Regions from separate parts of the Heyndrickxia vini genome, predicted to be linked through region 3. Evidence: a T-box and tRNA genes for the amino acid it is inferred to sense, from the RefSeq annotation. Region 3 holds a T-box; the other regions hold tRNA genes.
What was found. The T-box of region 3 lies ahead of alaS (alanine--tRNA ligase). A T-box ahead of a tRNA ligase gene usually reads a tRNA of that ligase, here a tRNA-Ala.
Positions count from the first base shown of each region.

Region 1: it encodes a tRNA-Ala, which carries the amino acid that the T-box ahead of alaS (alanine--tRNA ligase) is inferred to sense. The anticodon was not compared.
Region 2: it encodes a tRNA-Ala, which carries the amino acid that the T-box ahead of alaS (alanine--tRNA ligase) is inferred to sense. The anticodon was not compared.

Region 1 is NZ_CP065425.1:1,271,134-1,276,004, forward strand. Features, by position in the region: gene I5776_RS06260 (DUF378 domain-containing protein) at 1-198, opposite strand, end outside; gene I5776_RS06265 (glucose-6-phosphate isomerase) at 358-1,707, shown strand; gene I5776_RS06270 (YugN-like family protein) at 2,000-2,404, shown strand; gene I5776_RS06275 (potassium channel family protein) at 2,410-3,402, opposite strand; tRNA gene I5776_RS06280 (tRNA-Ala) at 3,520-3,592, shown strand; gene I5776_RS06285 (transcriptional regulator) at 3,863-4,534, opposite strand.
Region 2 is NZ_CP065425.1:28,137-33,007, reverse strand. Features, by position in the region: rRNA gene I5776_RS00160 (23S ribosomal RNA) at 1-1,692, opposite strand, end outside; tRNA gene I5776_RS00155 (tRNA-Ala) at 1,796-1,871, opposite strand; rRNA gene I5776_RS00150 (16S ribosomal RNA) at 2,116-3,666, opposite strand; gene I5776_RS00145 (pro-sigmaK processing inhibitor BofA family protein) at 3,929-4,195, opposite strand; gene I5776_RS00140 (YaaL family protein) at 4,282-4,497, opposite strand; gene recR (recombination mediator RecR) at 4,519-4,871, opposite strand, start outside.
Region 3 is NZ_CP065425.1:1,560,142-1,565,012, forward strand. Features, by position in the region: gene recD2 (SF1B family DNA helicase RecD2) at 1-1,003, shown strand, start outside; gene I5776_RS07705 (PRC-barrel domain-containing protein) at 1,046-1,564, shown strand; gene I5776_RS07710 (hypothetical protein) at 1,536-1,724, shown strand; gene I5776_RS07715 (YrzQ family protein) at 1,744-1,878, shown strand; gene I5776_RS07720 (AI-2E family transporter) at 1,964-3,040, shown strand; T-box leader at 3,087-3,315, shown strand; gene alaS (alanine--tRNA ligase) at 3,366-4,871, shown strand, end outside.

The DNA.
Region 1 (4,871 bases), 290 kb from region 3:
AAACTCTTCATTTGGTTTAAACAAAATCCCTAAATTTATTAACCCGGCAATTCCAACTAGCCCATAAATAATACGAGTCAATGTAGTCGTATTTCCAAAAATAGAAGCAACTAAATTAAAGTGAAAAAATCCGATGAGACCCCAATTAATCGCTCCGATAATTGTTAGTACAAGTGCAATACGTTGAATGGCACTCATCCAATTCCTCCTTTCTCGTTTTAGTGTGAATCGTATACATAATATTTATTCATTTGGTCATCATTAGAACGTAGAGTAAAAGCTTAGTTTCTTGAAAAAATGAAGGTCATTCGATAAAGTGGATAAAGTAGTTGTAAATCTTTTATTGGAGGAATCTCTATGACACATATTCAATTTGATTATTCAAAAGCGTTATCCTTTTTTGGCGAGCACGAACTTACATATTTGGAATCTGCAGTAAAGGCAGCACACCAATCTTTACATAATAAAACTGGTGCGGGAAATGACTTTTTAGGTTGGATTGATCTACCTGTAGAATATGATAAAGAAGAATTTCAACGAATACTTAATGCCTCTGAAAAAATTAAAAATGACTCTGATGTCCTATTAGTTATAGGAATTGGCGGTTCCTATTTAGGAGCACGGGCAGCTATTGAAATGTTAAATCATAGTTTTTATAATTCGCAAACAAATGAAAAACGAAAAACACCGCAAATTTTATTTGTAGGAAACAATATTAGCTCATCGTATATGACTGATGTAATCGATCTGTTAGAAGGAAAAGATTTTTCAATTAATGTAATATCAAAATCAGGTACGACAACAGAACCAGCTATTGCATTCCGTATTTTTAGTAAGCTATTGAAGCAGAAATACGGTGAGGAAGCTGCGAAACATCGTATTTATGCTACGACAGATAAAGCGAAAGGTGCATTAAAAACATTGGCAAATGAGGAAGGCTATGAAACATTTGTTATTCCTGATGATGTTGGCGGACGTTACTCCGTATTAACTGCTGTTGGCTTGCTCCCAATCGCAGTAAGTGGTGTGAATATTCATGAAATGATGGATGGAGCAGCACAAGCGAGAATTGATTTTAATAATGAGAATTTGAAAGAAAATATTTCTTACCAATATGCTGCAGTTCGTAATGTTCTTTATAATAAAGGTAAAACCATTGAAATGCTGATTAATTATGAACCAGGCTTACAGTATTTTTCTGAATGGTGGAAGCAATTATTTGGAGAAAGTGAAGGAAAGGATCAAAAAGGGATTTTTCCTTCCTCTGCTAATTTCTCGACTGATTTGCATTCATTAGGACAATACATCCAAGAGGGACGTCGTGATTTATTCGAAACAGTTATTAAAGTGGCTAAAGCTAGACATGAGTTAGTGATTGAAGAAGAAGAACATGATTTAGACGGTCTTAATTATCTTGCGGGAAAAACTGTTGATTTCGTAAATAATAAAGCATTTGAAGGAACTCTATTAGCACATACAGATGGAAATGTTCCTAATTTAATTGTAGAAATTCCAGAAATGAATGCCTACACATTTGGATACTTAGTATATTTCTTTGAAAAAGCTTGTGCAATAAGTGGATATCTTCTCGGTGTGAACCCATTCGATCAACCAGGGGTTGAGGCATATAAGGTAAATATGTTTGCACTTCTAGGAAAGCCTGGTTACGAAGCGAAAAAGGCAGAATTAGAAAATAGATTAAAATAAGAAGAGCGCAAGCGACTTGCTCATCGACGTAAAAACTGGAAGGACTTTGACTGAGATAAAGGAAACGCGGGTGATGTAAGGCGAATCTATGTTGACTTATCGTAGGGAGAAGTCCTGAAGTTTTCTAGTCGATAGGCGCTGGAGCTAGATAAAGCAGTTATTTATTAGAAATATTAATCCTATAAATTTATACTTTCTTACCTTTTAAAAAATCCCCATTTGGGGATTTTTTTATTAAAGAATATGATTGTACTCCATGAGAGAAACTAAGAAAAAAGGAGTGCGATCATACATGTATAAGATTCCCTCAAAAATTGAAGGAAAGCAATTTCAATTGTATAAGCTCGAGCAACTATTAAAACCAAACGGTTATTCCATTGGTGGTGGTTGGGACTATGATCAAGGCTATTTTGATATAAAAATGGCGAATGATGATGGCTATCAATTTTTAAGGGTTCCATTCACTCCAGTCGATGGTCAGCTTGATACAAGAGGTGTAGTCGTTCAACTCGGGACCCCATTTGTTTTGAATCATGTATATCAAAATGATGTTGATGACGAAGCGGGTGTAGGTTATGCCGCAGCAGCATTTGATCAATTTGCTGAGCCGAAAGATGAAGATGGGAATATCCCTAAAAAATATATCGACTATGGAAAAGAATTAGTCCGTGAATTAGAACATATTCTTTTTTCTTAATTTGACTATTTAGAAATAACCAAAAGCTCATCATCATTTGTAATTTTACGATACAGGGGAGGGTTAATCATCGTATCTTCCCCTGTTTTCAATCCAATGAGTAATTTTCGGTCGTCTTGTAAAATGGTACTCAAAGCTTGAAAGGAAAGACCTACCCATTCCGGTTTAATTGAAATATATTTCAAATGATTATCGTTTAAATGATCCATCATAGAAAGTATGGTGTTCGACATCCCGCGGGAGAGGACACTGTTCATCATAATGTATGAAGTTTGCATATTAGTCTGAACAACTTCGTTCGCTCCGCCCCGTTTCGCATTCATAAAGTTTTCTGCCGTTAAAATTTCGACAACACAATACACATCTACATTTATTCCTTTAACAGCAAGTAATGTTAAAATTGTTCCCATGTCGGCATGTATTTCGGTTTTATGTTGATCAGATGTAATTAATACAAAATCGGCATAAGCGATATTCGCCTTTTTCAAAACTTCATCAATATACGGTTTTCCTCTTACAAAGTGAACTTGGCGGGTTAAAAATGGATTTTGTTCAAGTGTATCATCAATCAAAACAATTGGTTGTGGAAAATTAGTTTGCAATAATTGTTCAATAACACTTTTTGAACGGCCATTCCAGCCGATAATAATAATATGGTTTTTTCCAGTAAACATCGTTTTCCCTTTTATATAAGAATTTTGTAATCTTACGGTCGTTGCAGCAAGTGATGCGAAATAAGCAGATACTACGCCCGCGCCGATAAATACAAGAAGGATACCAAGAAGCCTTCCTTTAACCGTTACCGGGTAAACATCTCCGTATCCAACCGTTGCTGTTGTAATAACAGCCCACCAAATACCGACGAAAATAGACGGAAATGATTTCGGTTCAATAAAATGCATGGCTGCCCCAAAAATAATAATGACTGTTATCGCTAATAATAATATCCTTAAAATAACCGGCCAACGAAGAAATCGATAATAAAATTGCTGAAACATTTTATCAGCTCCTTTAAACACCCACCATTATCTCCTAATGCATACAAAACTATAACTTATAAGGATAAAATTCTCTTGTAAGGTTTTATTAAATTGAATATAATAAAAAATAGAGAAGGGGCATTAGCTCAGCTGGGAGAGCGCTACGCTGGCAGCGTCGAGGTCAGGGGTTCGAGCCCCCTATGCTCCATTTGAAAAACACTAACCGACTATGGGTAGTGTTTTTTTGTTTTCGGAGGTGAATGTTAACCTAAAGTTGGACAGAGGTTCCGTTATCTGTGACAAAAGAGGTAGTACTAGAGGTTTGCCGGACACTCGTTCCGTTATTACGGCAAATAGTCATGTTTTTTTATGATTTTCGTCGAATAACGGATTATGTGTCCTCTAACAATACGAAAATAAGGCATTTCATAGAAATAACGGACCCTATGTCCTTTAAAATACAATTGAGGTTGGAAAATCAATATTGTGGTAATTTCTGAGGGGAGAAAACGAGTTTATAACTTCGTGCACGTTGTTTACCGCCTGCAATAGCAAGTATTTGTAAATCAACTAGTTTATACAAAATCCGTCTAGTATGTCGATCACTTATTCTAAGATGATTTGCAAACTCAATGGGAGTGACCGGTCGCAACATGCGACGTGCAAAACGCACAGCCTCTGCCTCAAGCCAAGATAATTGGGATGGTACATCTGTTGAGATGAATTTCCCAATGAAAGATAAAATAAGTTGCTGACATCTTTTTGGTTCATCCCTTATGGATAAATAAGCAATAGGTAGGAATGTCCATCCATCGAGTGCCAATAATGAATGCCTCCAACATAAATCCTTAAATCTTCTTACATCAAGATCTCTGGCGTGAGGACCATATCCTTGAATTTCGATACCTCCTTTAGCTTCCCCAGGCATGTAGGCAAGATCGAGATAGCGATACCCGTTATTGAAATCTCGTACCTCCCATTCAGGATACAAGTGATCAAAATTTCCTACAGCAGGGAACCATACCGAGCGAAGAAATTCGATGGTCCCATGACCCAACCCTTTTTGAAGAATTTCGCGTCTTCTATGGTTTTTCTCATTTGAAATATTATCTTGGTGCCATTTTGTAAACTTATCTTCAAACTGTGACAACAATACACCCCCTTATCCTTATTTTAGTTAGCCATATAAAAATGCCACTTCTTTACAAATACTTAATGCCTAAGCATATTGTAATAGTATCGAAGCGGCACATTAAATGACTGACTATTTCATTTTATTTTAGCTTGAAACGAATGAATCTGCAATTTTTTGCAGGTGAGTAATTCTCCAATTGGACAGAGGTTCCGTTATCTGTGACAAAAGGGGTAATATTAGAGATTGATCGGACTCCCGTTCCGTTAAAGTCAAAAATAACGGTTGTTTTAAATGATTTTCATAAAATAACGGATTGTGTGTCCTCTAAAGGTATGAAATAAAGATTTAATTA
Region 2 (4,871 bases), 1.5 Mb from region 3:
TTCTCTCCTCGCCTACCTGTGTCGGTTTGCGGTACGGGCACCTTTCACCTCACTAGAGGATTTTCTAGGCAGTGTGGAATCAGGAACTTCGGTACTATATTTCCCTCGCCATCACAGCTCAAGGTACATGGTGACGGGATTTGCCTCGTCACCCCTCTAACTGCTTGGACGCGCTATTCCAGCAGCGCGCTTACCCTATCCTCCTGCGTCCCCCATCGTTCAAACGGTGAAGAGGTGGTACAGGAATATCAACCTGTTGTCCATCGCCTACGCCTTTCGGCCTCGGCTTAGGTCCCGACTAACCCTGAGCGGACGAGCCTTCCTCAGGAAACCTTAGGCATTCGGTGGAAGGGATTCTCACCCTTCTTTCGCTACTCATACCAGCATTCTCACTTCTAAGCGCTCCACCAGTCCTTACGGTCTAGCTTCTCAGCCCTTAGAACGCTCTCCTACCACGGACACCAGACGGTGTCCATCCACAGCTTCGGTGATACGTTTAGCCCCGGTACATTTTCGGCGCAGAGTCACTCGACCAGTGAGCTATTACGCACTCTTTAAATGGTGGCTGCTTCTAAGCCAACATCCTGGTTGTCTAAGCAACTCCACATCCTTTTCCACTTAACGTATACTTTGGGACCTTAGCTGGTGGTCTGGGCTGTTTCCCTTTTGACTACGGATCTTATCACTCGCAGTCTGACTCCTAAGGATAAGTCATTGGCATTCGGAGTTTGTCTGAATTCGGTAACCCGATGAGGGCCCCTAGTCCAAACAGTGCTCTACCTCCAAGACTCTTACCTTAAGGCTAGCCCTAAAGCTATTTCGGAGAGAACCAGCTATCTCCAAGTTCGATTGGAATTTCTCCGCTACCCACACCTCATCCCCGCACTTTTCAACGTGCGTGGGTTCGGGCCTCCAGTAAGTGTTACCTTACCTTCACCCTGGACATGGGTAGATCACCTGGTTTCGGGTCTACGACCTCAAACTCATTCGCCCTATTAAGACTCGCTTTCGCTGCGGCTCCGCCTCTTCAGCTTAACCTTGCTTGAAATCGTAACTCGCCGGTTCATTCTACAAAAGGCACGCTATCACCCTGCATAAATGCATAGGGCTCTAACTACTTGTAGGCACACGGTTTCAGGTTCTCTTTCACTCCCCTCCCGGGGTGCTTTTCACCTTTCCCTCACGGTACTGGTTCACTATCGGTCACTAGGGAGTATTTAGCCTTGGGAGATGGTCCTCCCTGCTTCCGACGGGATTTCACGTGTCCCGCCGTACTCAGGATCCACTCTGGAGGGAACGAAGTTTCAACTACAGGGTTGTTACCTTCTTTGACGGGCCTTTCCAGACCTCTTCATTTACTCCGTTCCTTTGTAACTCCGTATAGAGTGTCCTACAACCCCAAGAGGCAAGCCTCTTGGTTTGGGCTTCTTCCGTTTCGCTCGCCGCTACTCAGGAAATCGCGTTTGCTTTCTCTTCCTCCGGGTACTTAGATGTTTCAGTTCCCCGGGTCTGCCTTCCATACTCTATGTATTCAAGTAAGGATACTACCCCATTACGGGCAGTGGGTTCCCCCATTCGGAAATCTCCGGATCAAAGCTTGCTTACAGCTCCCCGAAGCATATCGGTGTTAGTCCCGTCCTTCATCGGCTCCTAGTGCCAAGGCATTCACCGTGCGCCCTTACTAACTTAACCTAAAAAGGTTGTTTATAACTTACTTAATGGATTCATCCATAAAGTGGCGATTCTCGGTTATTACTTGGTTATTTCTCATTTTATCTAGTTTTCAAGGAACAATTGGTGGAGCCTAGCGGGATCGAACCGCTGACCTCCTGCGTGCAAAGCAGGCGCTCTCCCAGCTGAGCTAAGGCCCCGAAGATGTTATATGGTGGGCCTAAATGGACTCGAACCATCGACCTCACGCTTATCAGGCGTGCGCTCTAACCAGCTGAGCTATATACCATTTTCGGAAAGAAAAAAAACATCGATATGGAAGAAAAAATCCTTGTCGTTGTTTTTATATATTGCATATTTTTTTGAAGAATTCATCCTTCAAAACTGAACAAAACGAGAACGTCATTCGTTGTAACCACGTCAGTGGTCTTCCATATTCCTTAGAAAGGAGGTGATCCAGCCGCACCTTCCGATACGGCTACCTTGTTACGACTTCACCCCAATCATCTGTCCCACCTTCGGCGGCTGGCTCCAAAAGGTTACCTCACCGACTTCGGGTGTTACAAACTCTCGTGGTGTGACGGGCGGTGTGTACAAAGCCGGGAACGTATTCACCGCGGCATGCTGATCCGCGATTACTAGCGATTCCGGCTTCATGTAGGCGAGTTGCAGCCTACAATCCGAACTGAGAATGGTTTTATGGGATTGGCGTAACCTCGCGGTCTAGCAACCCTTTGTACCATCCATTGTAGCACGTGTGTAGCCCAGGTCATAAGGGGCATGATGATTTGACGTCATCCCCACCTTCCTCCGGTTTGTCACCGGCAGTCACCTTAGAGTGCCCAACTGAATGCTGGCAACTAAGGTCAAGGGTTGCGCTCGTTGCGGGACTTAACCCAACATCTCACGACACGAGCTGACGACAACCATGCACCACCTGTCACTCTTGTCCCCGAAGGGAAATCCCTATCTCTAGGGAGGGCAAGAGGATGTCAAGACCTGGTAAGGTTCTTCGCGTTGCTTCGAATTAAACCACATGCTCCACCGCTTGTGCGGGCCCCCGTCAATTCCTTTGAGTTTCAGCCTTGCGGCCGTACTCCCCAGGCGGAGTGCTTAATGCGTTAGCTGCAGCACTAAAGGGCGGAAACCCTCTAACACTTAGCACTCATCGTTTACGGCGTGGACTACCAGGGTATCTAATCCTGTTCGCTCCCCACGCTTTCGCGCCTCAGCGTCAGTTACAGACCAAAGAGCCGCCTTCGCCACTGGTGTTCCTCCACATCTCTACGCATTTCACCGCTACACGTGGAATTCCGCTCTTCTCTTCTGCACTCAAGTCTCCCAGTTTCAATGACCCTCCACGGTTGAGCCGTGGGCTTTCACATCAGACTTAAGAAACCGCCTGCGCGCGCTTTACGCCCAATAATTCCGGACAACGCTTGCCACCTACGTATTACCGCGGCTGCTGGCACGTAGTTAGCCGTGGCTTTCTGGTTAGGTACCGTCAAGGTACCGCCCTATTCGAACGATACTTGTTCTTCCCTAACAACAGAGTTTTACGATCCGAAAACCTTCATCACTCACGCGGCGTTGCTCCGTCAGACTTTCGTCCATTGCGGAAGATTCCCTACTGCTGCCTCCCGTAGGAGTCTGGGCCGTGTCTCAGTCCCAGTGTGGCCGATCACCCTCTCAAGTCGGCTACGCATCGTCGCCTTGGTGAGCCGTTACCTCACCAACTAGCTAATGCGCCGCGGGTCCATCTGTAAGTGATAGCCGGAGCCATCTTTCAATTCTCCTTCATGCGAAGGAAAAAGTTATCCGGTATTAGCCCCGGTTTCCCGGAGTTATCCCAGTCTTACAGGCAGGTTACCCACGTGTTACTCACCCGTCCGCCGCTAATCATCAGGGAGCAAGCTCCCATCAGATTCGCTCAACTTGCATGTATTAGGCACGCCGCCAGCGTTCGTCCTGAGCCAGGATCAAACTCTCCAAAAAGATGTTTGATATAGCTCTAGTTTAAAAATAAATTAATTGACGTTTCGTTTTGTTCAGTTTTCAAAGATCAATTTCCTTTAAGCGACTTTATTATATTATCACAGCTAATATAAAGTGTCAAATACTTTTTTCATTTCCTTATCACTTGTTTCAGCGACATGTATTATATTATCACTATATCAGTATAATAGTCAACCTTTATTCTAAATAATTTTCAAAAGCATTTCTTCCTAAAATAGGAAAATCCGCAAAAAGCGGATTTTTAACCTATTATCCACGTTTGAATAATAGTTAAACCTACTACTCCAGGGATTCCTAATAAACCTGAAACTGCTGTAGTCACAAGATTTATTGGAACGTGAATACCGAATTGCCCACCAAACTGATTTAAAAAAAACAAAAACAACGCACCAATCGCAAGTCTTATAAACACTTGCCCGATAATCCGAAACGGTTTTCCTGTGAATCCCGCTATCAATAGTAGAAGAATTAATACGGAGATAACCGCAATGATTATTATTGGGTTCATTGGAACCACCCCTTACCTCACATTGTATTATCCATTTTATGAACAGATTGTCCAAAAAGAACTGCACAATGTAAAAATAGTGTGGTTTACTTTTTTATTCTAATATTTCTAGCCTTTGCTTCCCGAAATAAAAAAAAGTATTTCATTTCAGCTAATTTTTTTTGGAATTGTAGTTCTTCATTATATTCAAAGCTCATTTCAACTAAGGATTTCTGTTGAAGCCAATTTTTCCGAGCTATTGCCATTAAATCTATTAACTTTTGGTCATATTCATTACGCAATTTTAATTTTCTATTGAACATGTGAATACACCTCGTCTTTCATTATACCTCTCTGCGTCCTTCTAAAGCTTTAGACAAAGTTACTTCATCAGCATATTCTAAATCGCCACCAACAGGTAATCCGTGGGCAATCCTAGTTATCTTTATACCTGATGGTTTAAGAAGACGGGAAATATACATGGCAGTAGCCTCCCCTTCAATATTAGGGTTTGTCGCTAGAATAACTTCCTGTACCGTTTCATCCTGTAGTCTTTTTAGTAAATCCGGAATATTGATATCCTCAGGTCCTATACCATCCATAGGTGAAATCGCACCATGAAGTACATGGTATAACCCATTAAATTCTTTCATTTTTTCCATAGCTATTACATCTTTCGGATCTTGAACGACACATA
Region 3 (4,871 bases):
GGTCGATACATGGCTGGCACATCAATTACTTAAAGCAATGCCAGAACAAATCCAAGTCATTTTAGTTGGAGATGAAGATCAACTTCCATCTGTTGGACCAGGTCAAGTGTTAAAAGATCTTTTACGATCAAAAGTGATTCCAACGGTTCAATTAACAGATATTTATCGTCAAGAAGGCGGTTCATCAATCATCGAATTAGCCCATGATATTAAAAATGGACGAATCCCGCAAGATGTGACAAAACAACAAAAGGATCGATCATTCATCCGCTGCACCACTCAGCAAATTCCGGAAGTAATTGAAAAAATTGTATCAAGTGCAAAGCGAAAAGGGTATACACAGAAGGATGTACAAGTATTAGCACCAATGTACAGAGGAGCAGCTGGTATTGATCGTTTGAATGTTTTATTACAGGAAATTTTTAACCCAAATGAAACGGGCGAGAGAAAAGAATTAAGTTTCGGGGATATTAAGTATCGTATTGGTGATAAAGTATTACAGCTTGTTAATCAACCGGAACAACATGTTTTCAATGGTGATATTGGTGAAATTGTATCGATTTTTTATGCGAAAGAAAATACTGAAAAACAAGATTTAATACTTATTTCATTTGATGGTATAGAAGTAACATATACACGACAGGATTTTAACCAGTTTACACATGCATACTGTTGTTCAATCCATAAATCACAAGGAAGCGAATTTCCGATCGTTATTCTGCCTGTTGTAAAAAGTTATTATAGGATGCTCAGAAGAAATTTATTATATACAGCAATCACGAGAAGCAAACAATCATTAATTATTTGTGGTGAACAAGAAGCTTTTCGATTAGGAATAGAACGGGTAGATGACCAATTAAGAAAAACAAATCTCTACGATAAATTGAAAATTTTAGCAGAAGTTACTGATGTTGAAAAGTTCATCGAATTATCAAGTGAAACCATTATGCAAATTGACCCAATGATAGGAATGGAAAACGTTACACCTTATGATTTTATGTAAATAACAGACACTATAAATGTTCGAAAAAGGTGGGGATGCTTTTTGAGAACATTGTCGCTTCTAAAGGGAATACCTGTTTATAATGCAGAGGGCCAAAAAAAGGGAGAGGTTTGCGACCTAGGTATTTCCGATACGGGGAAAATAAGTTGTCTGCTAATTAAATCGAAAAATTTATTTAGTACACTATACCGTTTGCCTATAACTGAAGTAGATGAATTTGGGGAGCAGGGGATCATTTTACGAAAAAGCAACAAGCTTCAAAAATACAAGGCAATAGACGAAGAATATACAATTTGTCATTCAAAGCCCCTATTAAAAAAATTAACAATTTCACGTAGTGGTGATCAGTTAGGGTTATTGGAAGACGTATATTTTTCAGAAGAAGTGGGCACAATCATAGGGTACGAACTAACAGATGGCTTCTTTACAGATATTATGGAAGGAAAGAAGATTGTCCATTCAGTTGGGCCCCCTAGGTTTGGAAAAGATGCCATCATCGTTTCGGTAAATCAAACGCGAGGTGGCGAAACCTATGATGAAGTGCCCCAATTGCCAAAGTAAAGATCTTGGTAAAATTGGTATCAACCAATATTATTGCTGGAACTGTTTTATCGAACTTTCGATTGGCAAAGATACAATTTTTACTCATCAAGTAGAAGAAGATGGAACATTAAGTTCATTAGATGATTTATTTGATGAAGAGTCGCGAAGATTAAGTTAAATGGAAGGGGTGCATTGTTTTGAATAAAACATTCGTCTCCTTGCTAGGCTTCGGAGCAGGGATAGCAGCAACAGCAATCTCTCAACGACAAGGATATTTTGATAATAAACAAATGAAAAAAATGACGAAACGTTTACGTAAGGCATTTCGTTAAATTATGGCTATCCCATTGTGGGATAGCTTTTTTTGTCGGATAAAAAACCGCATAATTCGAATACTAGAAAAAGGAGGGATGTATGTTGCAGAAACCCCGTTGGCATTGGCTTTTAAATCTTGGTATTCTATTACTTTTGATGATCATTTTGTATTTTTTTCTTCTTTTAAAACCATTTTGGATGCCTATACTAAAAATATTTTTATCTGCATTTATACCTTTGTTTATTGCTGCCTTCTTTACGTACTTATTACATCCTCTTGTGGAAAAACTACATGAGCTGGGTATACATAGAGGATTAGCAACCTTTTTAATTTATATCGTTTTTTTTGGCGGAATCGGATACATGATCTATTTAGGCATCCCTATCTTGATTGAACAGATTAAAGATTTATCAGACCATATTCCAGAATTTGCGAATCAATACCGTACGTGGGTAGAAAATTTACACGATTCAACCTCGAGATGGCCGGATGGAATCCAAGATCAGATTGAACAGCGAATCAATAAGTTTGAAGCTTGGTTAAGCGGTTTTCTTTCAAAAGCAATAAATTCGTTAATGAAAATTGTAAATTTCATATTTATTCTAGCAATTATCCCTTTTCTCTCTTTTTATTTACTAAAAGATATAGAAAAGGTAAAGCAAACAGCATGGTATTTTACTCCGAAGAGATGGCGCAACCAGGCGAAACTTATGGTAAAAGATGCGGATGAATCAATCGGGGGATATATAAGGGGTCAACTTTTAGTTTGTCTATTAGTTGGGACAATTTCTACAATAGCATTTTGGTTAATCGATATAAAATATCCCGTTCTATTAGGTTTAATTGTTGGAATTACGGATATTATTCCTTACTTTGGTCCAATTATCGGTGCAGTACCGGTGGCAATTATTGCAGCGACCATGTCAGTAAAATATTTAATTTATGTTCTTATCATAATTGTAGTATTACAATTTCTTGAAGGAAATATATTATCCCCTTTAATCGTTGGCAAGTCCTTACATATGCATCCGTTATTTATTATTCTTGCATTGACAATCGGAGGGGAAATCGGAGGAGTAGTCGGATTAATTATTGCTGTCCCTTCTTTAGCCATATTAAAAGTTATTTTAATTCATGTGAAAAATCATATTTCAACAAATATACATTCACAAGATTGACAAAGTATAATAAAGTTTTTTATAATTCGACTATAGAAGAAAAACAATGAAAATGTTGAAGGATCAAGTATGTTATAGTCCATCTAAGAGTAATTTACTCAATTAGAGAGGAATTTCCGCGGCTGAAAGAAATTCTAGATGAAGGATAACAGAAAGCTAATCCGGAGTGCAGGTAAAAACTGCCGTCTTGCCCCGTTATAGGCACCCAAGAGAAAGATAATAGGAATATTATCTTTAATCAGGGTGGTACCGCGAGTAAGTCTCTCGTCCCTGTCCAGGGATGGAGGCTTTTTTTATTTCTCAAAAATAATTTGGAGGTTTTAATATGAAAAATTTAACAGGCGAACAAATTCGCCAAATGTTTTTAGATTTTTTCCAAGAAAAAGGGCATAAGGTGGAACCCAGTGCTTCACTTGTTCCACATGATGACCCATCATTACTATGGATCAATAGTGGGGTAGCGACATTAAAAAAATATTTTGATGGACGTGTTATTCCAGAAAATCCACGTATTACGAATGCTCAAAAGGCGATACGTACAAATGATATTGAAAACGTTGGAAAAACAGCAAGACATCATACATTCTTTGAAATGCTCGGGAATTTTTCAATTGGCGATTATTTTAAAGAAGAAGCAATTGATTGGGCTTGGGAATTTCTTACTAGTCCGAAATGGATTGGCTTTGACCCTGATAAATTGTCCGTAACTATTCATCCTGAGGATGATGAAGCACATGAATTATGGAATAAAAAAATTGGTTTACCAGAAGAAAGAATTATTCGATTAGAAGAAAACTTTTGGGATATCGGAGAAGGGCCAAGTGGTCCAAATACGGAGATTTTCTATGACCGTGGACCAGAGTTTGGCAATGATGAAAATGATCCGGAATTATATCCCGGTGGCGAGAATGAAAGATATTTAGAAGTATGGAACCTTGTTTTTTCTCAGTTTAATCACAACCCTGATGGAACATACACTCCACTGCCAAAGAAAAATATTGATACTGGTATGGGATTAGAACGAATGGCGTCTGTTATTCAAGAAGTGCCAACGAATTTTGATACAGATTTGTTTATGCCAATTATTGGGGAAACAGAAAAGCTTTCAGGTGAGAAGTATCGTGTTGACACTGAAAAAGATGTTGCCTTTAAAGTGATCGCAGACCATATCCGTACCGTTTCATTCGCTGTAAGTGATGGGGCATTGCCGTCAAATGAAGGGCGTGGCTATGTTTTACGAAGACTTTTACGCAGGGCAGTAAGATATGCAAAAACAATTAATATTAACGAACCATTTATGTATAAATTAGTTCCCGTAGTAGCGGAAATCATGGTCGATTTTTACCCTCAAGTAAAAGAAAATACTGAATTCATACAAAAAGTAGTGAAAAATGAAGAAGAACGATTCCATGAAACTTTACACGAAGGTTTGGCTATTCTATCATCTGTTATGAATAAAGCAAAAGAAGAAGGTACAGGTATCATTGCAGGTGAAGATGTTTTCCGGTTATATGATACGTATGGTTTCCCAGTTGAACTTACTGAAGAGTACGCGGCTGAACAAGGATTAAAAATTGATCTTGAAGGTTTTGAAAGAGAAATGGAAAATCAACGTGAGCGTGCGCGTAATGCAAGACAAGACGTGGGTTCAATGCAGGTTCAAGGCGGAATACTAGGGGATATTAAAGAACCAAGTAAATTTGTTGGTTATGACATGTTAACTAAATCAACGAAAGTATCAGTCATCATTAAAGATGGTAAATTAGTTGATCAAGCAGTTAGTGGTGATGAAATTCAATTTATCCTTGAAGAAACACCTTTCTACGCTGAA